Linked DNA regions of Rosistilla ulvae. The protein of the gene in region 2 binds, or shares a complex with, the protein of the main gene of each other region. Links are inferred from orthologs where the notes say so. Each region holds a gene or a part of one and is shown on either strand. Other genes may lie near its edges.

The links. Proteins that work in one complex are often made in the same cells at the same time.
Region 1: the proteins of EC9_RS25935 (region 2) and uvrB are in contact, whole or in part, in a crystal structure (PDB 7EGT), measured with the Thermus thermophilus proteins. The link is inferred for Rosistilla ulvae from one-to-one orthologs. Residues at the interface, in WP_096412145.1 of Thermus thermophilus: His654, Arg656, Phe657, Gln666, Asp668, Glu669, Lys680, Arg681, Leu682, Ser683, Lys685, Tyr686, Ala687; in WP_096411307.1 of Thermus thermophilus: Glu23, Leu25, Arg26, Asp27, Gly28, Glu29, Arg30, Phe31, Arg55, Glu326, Asp327, Phe328, Glu379, Ser382, Gln383, His398, Gly400, Arg401.

What each region holds. Positions count from the first base shown.
Region 1 is NZ_CP036261.1:2,762,775-2,768,068, reverse strand. Bases 1,126-4,103 are described here. They hold uvrB (excinuclease ABC subunit UvrB), read left to right. Parts: upstream 1,126-1,552; coding sequence 1,553-3,655; downstream 3,656-4,103. Other genes in these bases: EC9_RS09900 (protein adenylyltransferase SelO), read right to left, coding at 3,703-4,103. Outside these bases: EC9_RS09915 (methylated-DNA--[protein]-cysteine S-methyltransferase), read left to right, coding at 1-287; EC9_RS27150 (hypothetical protein), read left to right, coding at 417-548; EC9_RS09910 (small basic protein), read left to right, coding at 883-1,089; more of EC9_RS09900, read right to left, coding at 4,104-5,274. UniProt on the Escherichia coli protein: The UvrABC repair system catalyzes the recognition and processing of DNA lesions. A damage recognition complex composed of 2 UvrA and 2 UvrB subunits scans DNA for abnormalities.
Region 2 is NZ_CP036261.1:7,353,646-7,359,322, reverse strand. The notes cover bases 1,498-4,492. They hold EC9_RS25935 (ATP-dependent helicase), read right to left. Parts: upstream 4,156-4,492; coding sequence 1,840-4,155; downstream 1,498-1,839. Other genes in these bases: EC9_RS25930 (DUF2237 family protein), read left to right, coding at 4,475-4,492. Also shown: EC9_RS25945 (hypothetical protein), read left to right, coding at 1-137; EC9_RS25940 (hypothetical protein), read right to left, coding at 134-1,201; more of EC9_RS25930, read left to right, coding at 4,493-4,843; EC9_RS25925 (tetratricopeptide repeat protein), read left to right, coding at 4,979-5,677. UniProt on the Escherichia coli protein: A helicase with DNA-dependent ATPase activity. Unwinds DNA duplexes with 3'-5' polarity. Translocates on single-stranded DNA with 3'-5' polarity. Initiates unwinding more efficiently from a nicked substrate than double-stranded DNA.

The DNA of each region.
Region 1 (5,294 bases), 4.6 Mb from region 2 along the record:
GGACAGCCTTCAACACCGCTGTCTACCGCGCCTGCCGCGAAGTGCCGCCAGGAGCGACGATCAGCTACAAAGAACTCGCCCGCCGCGCCGGACGTCCCGCCGCGGCCCGCGCCGTGGGTCAGGCGATGGCCCGTAACCGGATTCCGATCGTGATCCCGTGCCACCGCATCGTTGGCAGCAGCGGTCGGTTGACCGGATTTTCAGCTGACGGGGGGATCGATACCAAACGCTGGTTGCTCGATCGGGAGAGTGGTCGATCGCTGTTCGAGATCGATCCTTCGGCTTAACAGTGGCTGCAAACGGAACCGAGTGACGGAACCGACCAACGCTAGCTAGACGAGAACGTACGCCGTCAGGATTGATGTCATCAACATCATCAGGGCGAGCAGCCACCATTTGCGGGGCGGATTCAGCCGATGTTCGCTCGCCAACTGGCGTACCGCCAATCGAGCGGTCTCGACGTCGGCCCCGGTTTCTTCGCAACATGCAACAACGGCATCATGCCAATTGCCTTGCTGAAGAAGATGAAGCACAAGATCCTTCTGTGAATCCGTCATAAAATTATCGTGAATCGAAGGTGGGAGAACCGATGCTAGGTGCAACAAACTCTAGGCGAAGGCCAATTTGAACGGAATTCGTCGCGATGCGATCATTGCATCCGCGGCAAATCCCTGGCTCGGGGCACAAAACATTTGGGTATTTTAGGAGGGGCAGGGTGGATTCGCTAGCCCTGACACAAATTCTCGCCAGCAATTGCTGCGTTGAGGTTGTTATTTCCGTAATATCCCCATAGATTATCCCCCAGAGCGCAGCGCAAAAGCGATCGCGAAACCCGTAAACTAAATTTTAACCTGCATTTAAAACGTCGGAGTGTCACCTCCCATGACAATGGATAAAAGCCTGAAGGTTCAGGCCGGAGCGATCAAGAGTCGCAATGTTCTCACCCGTGCCGAACGTATCTCGCGGTTGCAAGAACTCGACAAGTGGACGGATGACTCGAATGTCGTGGGCATGCCCAAAGTCCGCGTGCAGAAGGTTTCGCTGAAGAAAAAGAAGAAGGTCAAGAAAGAAGACGACAAGAAGAAGTAGTCTTCCGCCTTTGCAAGGGCCCCTCCTTCGGCCCCAATCCAACATACAAAAAACGGTTCGCTCTGCTCGAACCGTTTTTTTCGTGCGCAGATCGCTCACTTCGTCGCCCCGCCTCAATAACACCACCGCGACTTCTCGGCCTCGCGATCACACGATCGCCCCCACCGATGGCGTGGGCGAAGCAACAGGTCACGTTGTGTCCGATGCTCCTACCGGCCCGACGCCATCGCTCCGCGACCTGTATCGGGGCTAATCACTTTTTCAAACTGCAGCGTTGCAGGAAATGGTAACCCGCAGCGTAAGCGAGGAATTCACACGGCGCCTCAGCTTACGCATCGGGTTACCAAGAAGGCCTAAATTGAAACACTGAATAGCTCCGCGACCTGTTATTGCCCGGCTGGGCAAGGGGTACGTTGTGGGTGAGAATGGGAAGATTCAAAAATCGGCTACGTGGGGGATCGTCATGAAGACCAAACAGCTGGCACCGGCAAATTTTCATCTCGCCAGCCCCTTCCCCCCTGCAGGCGATCAGCCTCGCGCGATCGAAGCGTTGGTCAACGGCCTGCACGGCGGCAAGCAGCACCAGGTGCTGATGGGGGTCACCGGATCGGGCAAGACCTACACGATGGCGAACGTCATCCAAGAGATGAAGCGGCCGACGTTGGTGCTCAGCCACAACAAGACCTTGGCCGCCCAGCTCTATTCGGAATTCAAAGAGTTCTTCCCCGAGAACGCCGTCCACTATTTCGTCAGCTATTACGACTACTATCAGCCCGAAGCCTACATCCCGCAGCGCGATGTCTATATAGAAAAGGACTCGTCGATCAACGAAGAGATCGACCGCCTGCGGTTGGCATCGACCAGTTCGTTGATCAGCCGCCGCGACGTGATCATCGTCGCCAGCGTCTCGAGCATCTATGGTCTCGGTTCGCCGCAGGACTACAAAGAGATGGTCGTCCGGATGAAGGTGGGGGAATCGTTCGATCGCGACGCGCTGTTGCTGCGGTTGATCGACATTCAATACAGCCGCAACGATGTAAATTTCGAGCGCAGCAAGTTCCGCGTCCGCGGCGACTGTATCGAACTGTGGCCCAGTTACGAAGAATTTGCCCTGCGGATCGAGATGTGGGGGGATGAGATCGAACAGATCTCGATGATTCGGCCGGTCTCGGGCGAGATCATCGGCCGCACCGACGAAGTCTATGTCTACCCGGCGAAACACTTTGTGATGCCTGAAGACCGGATCGCCGCGGCGATCGAATCGCTCCAGCAAGAACTCGAGGAGCAGCTGGAGAAGATGAAAGGGCAAGGCAAATTGCTCGAGGCGCAACGTTTGTCGGCGAGGACTCGCTTCGACCTGGAGATGATGCAAGAGGTTGGCCATTGTCCCGGCATCGAAAACTACAGCCGTCCGCTGTCGGGCAAACCGCCCGGCGCGACGCCCGATACGTTGTACGACTATTTCCCCAAGGACTTTCTCGTTTTTGTCGACGAATCGCACGTCACCATCCCGCAGATCCGAGCGATGTTTGCGGGCGATCAAAGCCGCAAGAACACGTTGGTCGAACACGGCTTCCGGTTGCCCAGTGCGCTCGATAATCGTCCGCTGAAGTTTGACGAGTGGGAACAGAAATCGGGCCAAACCATTTTTGTTTCCGCCACGCCCAGCGATTACGAATTGGATCAGACCCATGGCGAAGTGGTCGAGCAATTGATCCGCCCCACGGGCTTGCTCGATCCGTTAGTCGAAGTCCTGCCGGCTCATGGGCAGGTGAATCATTTGGTTGGAGAGATCCGCAAGCGAGCGGCGGTGGATGAACGCGTGCTTGTCACAGCGCTCACCAAGCGGCTGGCCGAAGATCTTTCCAGCTACTTCCAGGAACAAGGTCTCCGTTGCCGCTGGTTGCACAGCGAATTGAATGCCTTCGAACGGGTCGATCTCCTAAAAGAACTGCGCGAAGGGAAGTTCGACGTGCTGGTCGGCGTCAACCTGCTCCGCGAAGGCCTCGATTTGCCCGAGGTCTCGTTGGTCGCGATTTTGGACGCCGACAAGGAGGGCTTCTTGCGCAGCGAGACCAGCCTGATCCAAACCATCGGTCGCGCCGCGCGAAACGCCAACGCCCGCGTGATTCTGTACGCCGACAAGATCACCAAATCGATGCGGCTAGCGATCGACGAAACCGCTCGCCGTCGCGAGATCCAAGAAACGTTTAATCGAGAGCACGGGATCACGCCGACAACGGTCAAACGGAACATCAAATCGGGAATCGATGCCGCCGCGAAACAGCATCGCGACACGACCGCGGCCGCCCAGGAACCAACCGAAGGCCGCTACGTCACGCTCGAATACATTGCCGAATTGGAGGCGGAGATGCTCGCCGCCGCCGAAGAGCTAGAATTCGAACGGGCCGGGGCGTTACGCGATCGGATCGATAGCCTCAAGGGACAGGTCGGCAAACGATTGGTCGAATCGGAACCCGACCAGGAATCGAGCGGGAAATCGGGGCGAGGGCGCCGCAAAAAAGGGGCTGGTCGCCGAAGCGTGCCACGCCCTAAAAAGGGATGACGATCCGATAGCGTCGCCCCCCTCGGAGCTGCGAATAATCGACGGAACTACGAACTGCACGAAAGCATCGAACATCCGACCTTATCGCGGGCCCAGTCGGGCCGCTTGGCAAACCAGTTTTCGTGCTCCGGTTGCTCGGCGTAGGGCGTCTTCAACAGTTCGTACAGTTCGTGAATCAACGAGACGTCGCCGGCGGTCGCTTTGTCGATCGCCATTTGCGCCATGTAGTTCCGTAGCACGTACTTCGGATTCACGCCATTCATGCGACGGGCGCGATCGGCATCGGACGGCTCGCTCGCTTGCAAACGCTGCACGTACGCGGTGAACCAACTTCGCCATCGCTCCAAAACCTCCCCGGATAATTCCGCGGGAGCGTAAAACGCGTCGGCGATCGGCTCCAGAAAATCAATCCCTTCGCCGATCGCGTGCTCCCGCCCGACCGACGCTAATCGGCGGAAGAAGATCGTCATATCGGTCTCGGTCAAATGCAGCAGTTGTTCCAGGTCTTCGAACAGCGTTTCGTCGCCATCGATCGGTTCATCCAGGCCCAGTTTTGCCGCCATCATCGCAGCGTATTGGACCGGAAACGCCGTTTGAAATTCCGCCAATACCTCGCGCAACGGTTCCGCATCGCCGACCAACGGCACAAGCGCGCTGGCCAGCTGAGCGAGGTTCCAGAGGGCGATCTGCGGCTGGTTGCCGTAGCGATAGCGCCGTTGTTGGCGATCGGTCGTGTTGGGAGTCCAGGCGTGATCGTAACCCTCCAGCCAACCGTAGGGTCCGTAATCGATCGTCGCACCATGGATCGACATGTTGTCGGTATTCATCACTCCGTGGACGAAACCGACTCGCTGCCAATCGATGATCATCGCCAAGGTCCGCTGAGTGACTTGACGGAAGAATTCGACATAGCCCGCCTCGCCCGTAGCGATCTCGGGAAAGTAATGTTGGATCGTGTAATCGGCCAATTGACGCAATAGATCGTGTTCGCCACGCGACGCCAGGATTTGGAAGCTTCCGAAGCGAATGAAGCTAGGTGCGACGCGGCAGACGACGGCGCCCGGTTCATACTCCGGATGACCGTCGTACATTACATCGCGCAGCACCGCGTCGCCGGTTGTGATCAACGACAACGATCGCGTCGTCGCGACGCCCAAGTGGTACATCGCTTCGCTGCACAGATGCTCGCGAAGCGACGACCGCAGCACCGCCAGACCGTCGGCGGTCCGAGAGTACGGCGTTTCGCCGGCCCCTTTCAACTGCAACATCCAGTGTCGGTCATCGTGCTTCACCTCCGCGATGTTGATCGCCCGGCCGTCTCCCAACTGCCCCGCCCACGATCCAAACTGATGCCCGCCGTAACACATCGCATACGGATCGGCTCCGTCGGGAACCACAGCCCCGCTGAAGACGCGGGCAAACATCTCCGACTGTATATCGTCGGCATTTAATCCGATCATTGCGGCAACGTCGGGGGCGGCGTGCAGCAGCTGTGGCTTCGATGGCACGCGCGGCGTGACGTACGAAAACGCGGCCTGATGAACTTGACGTCGCCGGTTGGAACGATCGGGATCAGCGGGCAGTTCATGGATGAAGCGATCGTCGATCGGCAGATGCATGGGGAAGTTCTTTTCTGTTG
Region 2 (5,677 bases):
ACCGGATGTTAATCCTGAACCGCATCGATCCGCAAAACGGCGAACAGTTGATCCCAGCGCTGCGGGCCGCCGGCCGCGATGAACAAGCCGACGCGCTGCAAGGTGAGCTGATCGTGACGTCACGTTCGATCGATTAACGGCTCGATCGGCTGTTGTTTTGCGAGCGGGCGTTGCGCTCGGCCATCATCTCGGCGCGGCGTTTTGCGTACGCTTGTCGTTTCGCCTCAGCAGCTTCTTTGCGTTGCACGAACTGCATCACACGCGACGCGTTGACCAGGTACATCTCGGGATCGTCGATCACGACCGGGGTCGACCAGGTGCGGCCGTCGTTCACGTTGCAGAAGTTGAAGAAGAACGACGTGATGCGTTCGGCGTTAAAGCCGTAAGGCGTTTGGCTGGTCAGCAGATCTTGTGGCGTGAGCGGATCGACGCCGGGGCTGGCGTAGTAGTGGATGCGTCCGTCGGGAGTGACGCTGATTCCAAACGTCCACCAACCAAACTGCTCCATCTCGGCAACGCGGAAGTCGCGGCCGCGGTTATCGCCGCGAACTGCCAGATAAGCCGAACCGGCGGGGCCGCGTTGGTCCGCGGTGTGGCGATAGTGAACCCAGATTCCAGGCCAATACGGCTCGGGGCCCATCTCGGTTCCAAAGGCCAGAAAGCCTTCACGCTCCTGTTCGGCGGTGGTCGAACATCCCAAGCGGAATCCGAAATGCGGCCCGTTTCGCTTTTCCCAGCGATCGACTTCGGGGAAGTAGACCCGGACCATGCAGTTGGGCGATTCGGAGGGTCGGAAACTGGTTCCCAATCGCGAGGGACAACTGACGATCAAATCATCCTGTTCGACGGTCCGGGTGTTTTGCCCGGGGATGCCGCTGTGCAACGTCGAAACCCACAACGCGTTCTTGCTGTGCGGCAGACCGCCGGCTGGAGTCGGGATGATCTGCATGTGATCGGGCTGGCCGCGCTCGGGCCCTTCGATAAAGCGGCGGTTCTTCGAATATCCCGACGGCCCGTTGCGGCGCTCGTTGTTTTCGTGCGAACCCTTGGGCATGTTGTGGACAAATTCCCAACCCGGTTCCTCGAAATCGTCACCCACATAATCGATCTTCGTTCCGGTGCCCGGCACCACTTGTGCAAACACTGGGGCAGCCATCAGCATCGACATCAGCAAAAGTTGAGGGCAAACGAGAACTTTCATCAAGACATTCTCTCAGGCGAGGAAGGCAGGAGCGCGAGCAACGATCGACATCGGTTCTATCGGTAATCGCCGCGGTCAACCTTACCCTTCGGCTGGGTTGTTTGATGAAAACGCCGAAACCAACCGCCGCAGCGACTGCTAGCGTCCAGAGACTGGGGAATGTAGCGAATTGTGGCTCCCTCCCTTCAGTCCTTTTTCTTAAAGAGCCTCGCTCGCAAACGACGCTCGGCTAGCCGAACCGCTGCTAGTGCTTCATCCACATTTGAATTCAGCGTAGTGGACGAGGTCACGAATCCTTTCGCGCCAGAAATTATGGGGACTCGTGACCTCCTGTCGGTTACCCACAAATTTCCCGAAGGGAATCAAGCAATTAGCCGTAGGTAAGCGCAGCGCCACCTACGGTATCGAACGTAACTCGCTAAGTTGACCGCGAAGGCGGTCGCAGAATCCCATGCAGTTGCGCTGCGACCGCCTTCGCGGTCGGCCGTTCGCGTCTCGTGTCATTCCGGTGGTATCGCGTTCGCTCAACCACCGGCTAATGGCTGCCACGCCGTCGGCGTAGTTGCGACTTGTGGGTAATCAACAGCTCGTGACCTCGCCCACTCCCACCAATCCTAAAATCAAAGTTTGACAAACCCCTAATCTTCGCTTTCGATCGTCAGTTGGGCGTGGGAGAGTCGGAAGCGGCGTTCGATGCTGTCGACAAAGAAGTTGACAGTCGCCGTCCGCTTGCCTCCCGAACCGGACAGACTCTGGATCCGGCCGCTGCCATATTCGGGATGGCTGACGATCATCCCTACCGTATAGATCTCGGGATCGATCGTGTTGGCCATCTGCTGTTCGAGCATTTGGGCGGCGGTCGTGACCGATGCGATCGGAGCGGTTCGCGGGGTGGAGGTGGTTTCGGGCGTCCGTTCTTCGGGCGGCAATTGATTCAGATCGTCGTCGTGATCAGCGTGCATATCCCATGCCTCGGGATATTCGACGTCGACATCGAAGTCGTTGTCGTCGCCGTATTGCGTCGGTTGATGGGCATCGATCACCTGCATCTCTTCGCGAGGCAGTTCCAACAGGAACGGGCTGGCCGCGGCGGGCCGCATGCTACCGCGGGCCGATCGCAGCTTGGCCATGCTCAACTGCAGCGTCTGTTCAGCTCGCGTGATCCCCACGAACAGCAACCGCCGCTCCTCTTCAAACTGCATCGGATCATCGTGGCTGCGATGGTGCGGCAGCACTTGATCCTCGACACCGATGATATAGACGCAAGGGAATTCGAGCCCCTTGGCGGCGTGCAGGGTCATCAGCGTCACGCGATCGCTCGATTCTTCCCACGCATCGGTATCGGAGATCAACGCGACCTGCTCCAGGAAGGTTTCCAGCGATCCATCGTCGGGATGCTGGCGATCGAATTCGACGGCGGCGGAAACCAATTCGTCGACGTTCGCAAGCGCGTCGTTATCCTCTCCTTCGACTGTCGAAAACCGCAGGTAATCGCTGTACTGCGTTTGCTCCAACACGAACCGCAACAGATCCTCGAGGCTGGACGAAGCCTTGCGGCTGAGCGCGTCGATGATTCCGACAAAACGTTTCAACAGCCCACGGGTTCGCGGTTTGATCGATTCAATTTCATCGCAGCGGCAGATCGCTTCGAACAGTGGAATCCGGTGCCGAGCGGCGTATAACATCACTCGGTCCATCGTCGTCTTGCCGATCCCGCGAGCCGGCGTGTTGACGATCCGCGACAGCGCAGCGTCGTTGGCTGGGTTGTTGATCAGTTGCAGATAGGAGAGCAGATCCTTGATCTCTTTCCGCTGATAGAACTCGACGCCTCGAACGATCGTGTAGGGGACGACGCGGGAGCGGAGCGAATGTTCCAACGATCGGGTCAGATAATTCATCCGGCACAGGATCGCAAAGTCCTTGGGGCTACGGCCGTGATTCTGGATCTGTTCGACGATCTGATCGGCGATGTCGTCCGCTTCCTGATAACCGTTGGCGTAGATCCGCAACCGCACCGCCGCTCCTTCGGGATTGTGCGTGTACAACCCCTTGTGCTTGCGGCGGGTGTTGTTGGTGATCAATTGATCGGCCACCCGCAGAATGTTGGGCGTGCTGCGGTAGTTCTGTTCCAGCCGAACGGTTTTGACTTGCGGGTAATCGTTTTCAAAGTCGAGGATGTTGTTCAGATTCGCTCCACGCCAACCGTAGATCGATTGATCGGGATCCCCCGTCACCGCCAGATTCTGGTGGACGACCGACAGCGAACGGACGATCGCATATTGAGCCAGGTTGGTATCCTGGTATTCGTCGACCATGATGTAGCGGAACCGCGAATCCAAGGCTTCTCGCAATTCGGGGTTCTCGCGCAGCATCCGGGCGACGTGCAGCAGCATGCAATCGAAATCGACGGCGTTGGCGACCAACAGCAACTGTTGGTAATAAGGATAGACCTTGGCGGCGAGCATTTTGCCCGCTGGCAGATTCACCCCTTCCATCGACTCGGGCGTCAGCAATTGATTTTTGAAGTGGCTGATCGCGTTGGCGATCTGATCGGGCGACGTGTGACTCAGCGAGATCCCCGAGACCTCGATCGCCCGCTTCATCGTCGCCTTGGCGTCGGCCATGTCGTAGATCGAGTAGTTCTCTTGCAGCCCGACCAGCGACGAATATTGTCGCAACATGCGGGCGCAAAAGCGGTGGAACGTACTCATCCAAACCGGTTCGCCGGGAGCGAGTTGTTGGACGCGGGCCAACATCTCCTCCGCCGCTTTGTTGGTGAACGTCAACGCCAGGATCTGCGACGCGGGGACTCCTTCCCGCAACAGATGCGCGATCCGATGGGTGACCACGCGGGTCTTGCCGCTGCCGGGGCCGGCGAGCATCAACATCGGACCATCCATGTGCGTGACCGCGGCTCGCTGCGGGTCGGTCAAGTTGTCGAGAATTAAGTCCATCAAACGCCTTCTTATCTGCTATCGATTTGGCATCGCGAGCGGGCTTGGTGCGGTTGGCCCGGTGGTGATTTCAGGTTAAAGCAAAAATGGGATCGCGACGACCCCGAGCCGATGTTTGCGACGGTTGCGGCCGATCGCGACGCGTCGCTGCCAGCAAAACCGTGGGCTAGTGAGGAAAGCCCAATCGCGTGAGCTTTCGGACATCGAGGGTTGGTGGCACAATAGACGCTTCGGCCATCGAGAAACGGCACCCGATCTCCGGGCACTGGGGACGCAGTGGTTGTCGTTGGGATCGCATAGAACACACAGGGAACGAGCTTTGAGCAAGGCAAAGAACGTCTTGGGCACACCGCTGCAAACTTGCAGCGTCGACCCGATGACCGGATTTTATCGCACCGGTTGCTGCGATACGGGGCGCGAGGATGTGGGGCTGCACATCGTCTGCACGCAGGTCACTGCCGAGTTTCTGGAGTTCAGCAAATCGGTCGGCAACGATCTCAGCACGCCGGTCGCCGAATACGGTTTCCCCGGTCTGAAGCCGGGAAATCGTTGGTGTTTGTGTGCGTTGCGGTGGAAAGAAGCGTGGCAGGCCGGGATGGCTCCGCCGGTCGTTCTGGACGCCACCCATATCTCGACGCTAGAATTTATCGACTTGGAAGTTCTGCAGGCGCACGCAGCCGACGGTTGAAGCTGCGGGGCGGCGATCGCGTATTGACGCTAAATCCCTCCCCTTCCTATACTTCGGGGCGAATCCCCCCGAGCGACGAACGCAGTCCAGGTGTGTCGCCGACAACAAATTAAATCCACCGGATCGGAAGAACTGATGAAGAGCGAAGAGCGGCACCAATTGCAGCAAAACGAACTTGCGGATGCTTTAGGAAGCGGTATCCAAAGCATCACGCCCTATCTTCGCGCGATCGTGATCGGCGTGATTGGGTTGATCGTGATCGTGTTCGCGTACAACTTTGTAAGCATGCGCAATCAAGCTCACGACGCGACAGCGAGCCTCGACTTCTTGCTAGCAACCAGCAACGAAGACCCCGAATCGTTCAAGCGAGTCAGCCAAGACTTCGCCGACACGATGCCTGGCCAGTGGGCGCAAATCGCTCAAGCCGATCACAATCTGGGTGCGGGGATCGAGTCGATGTTTGTCGACCGCGATGAAGCGACCGGATTTTTGGAAGCTGCCACCGAAAACTACAAGAGCGTGCTCGCAACGGCCAAAGACCCGTTGTTGAAGACGCGAGCCAACCTGGGGCTGGCCAAAGCCTACGAAGCTCAAGGCGACCTGGACCAAGCGATCGCGACTTATGAGATCGTCGCGGACAACACCAGCTCCGAAGCTTTGGCCGAACAAGCCAAAGAGCGAATCCGCCTGCTGGGGACCGACGACGTTCGCGATTTCTACACATGGTTCCGCGAAAACCAACCGGTCGCCATGGCCTCGATCGCTCCCGGATTGCCCGGCCTAGAAGACCTGCCCGACGGCCCCGCCGAAGGTTTGCCACCGGCAGAGACTCCC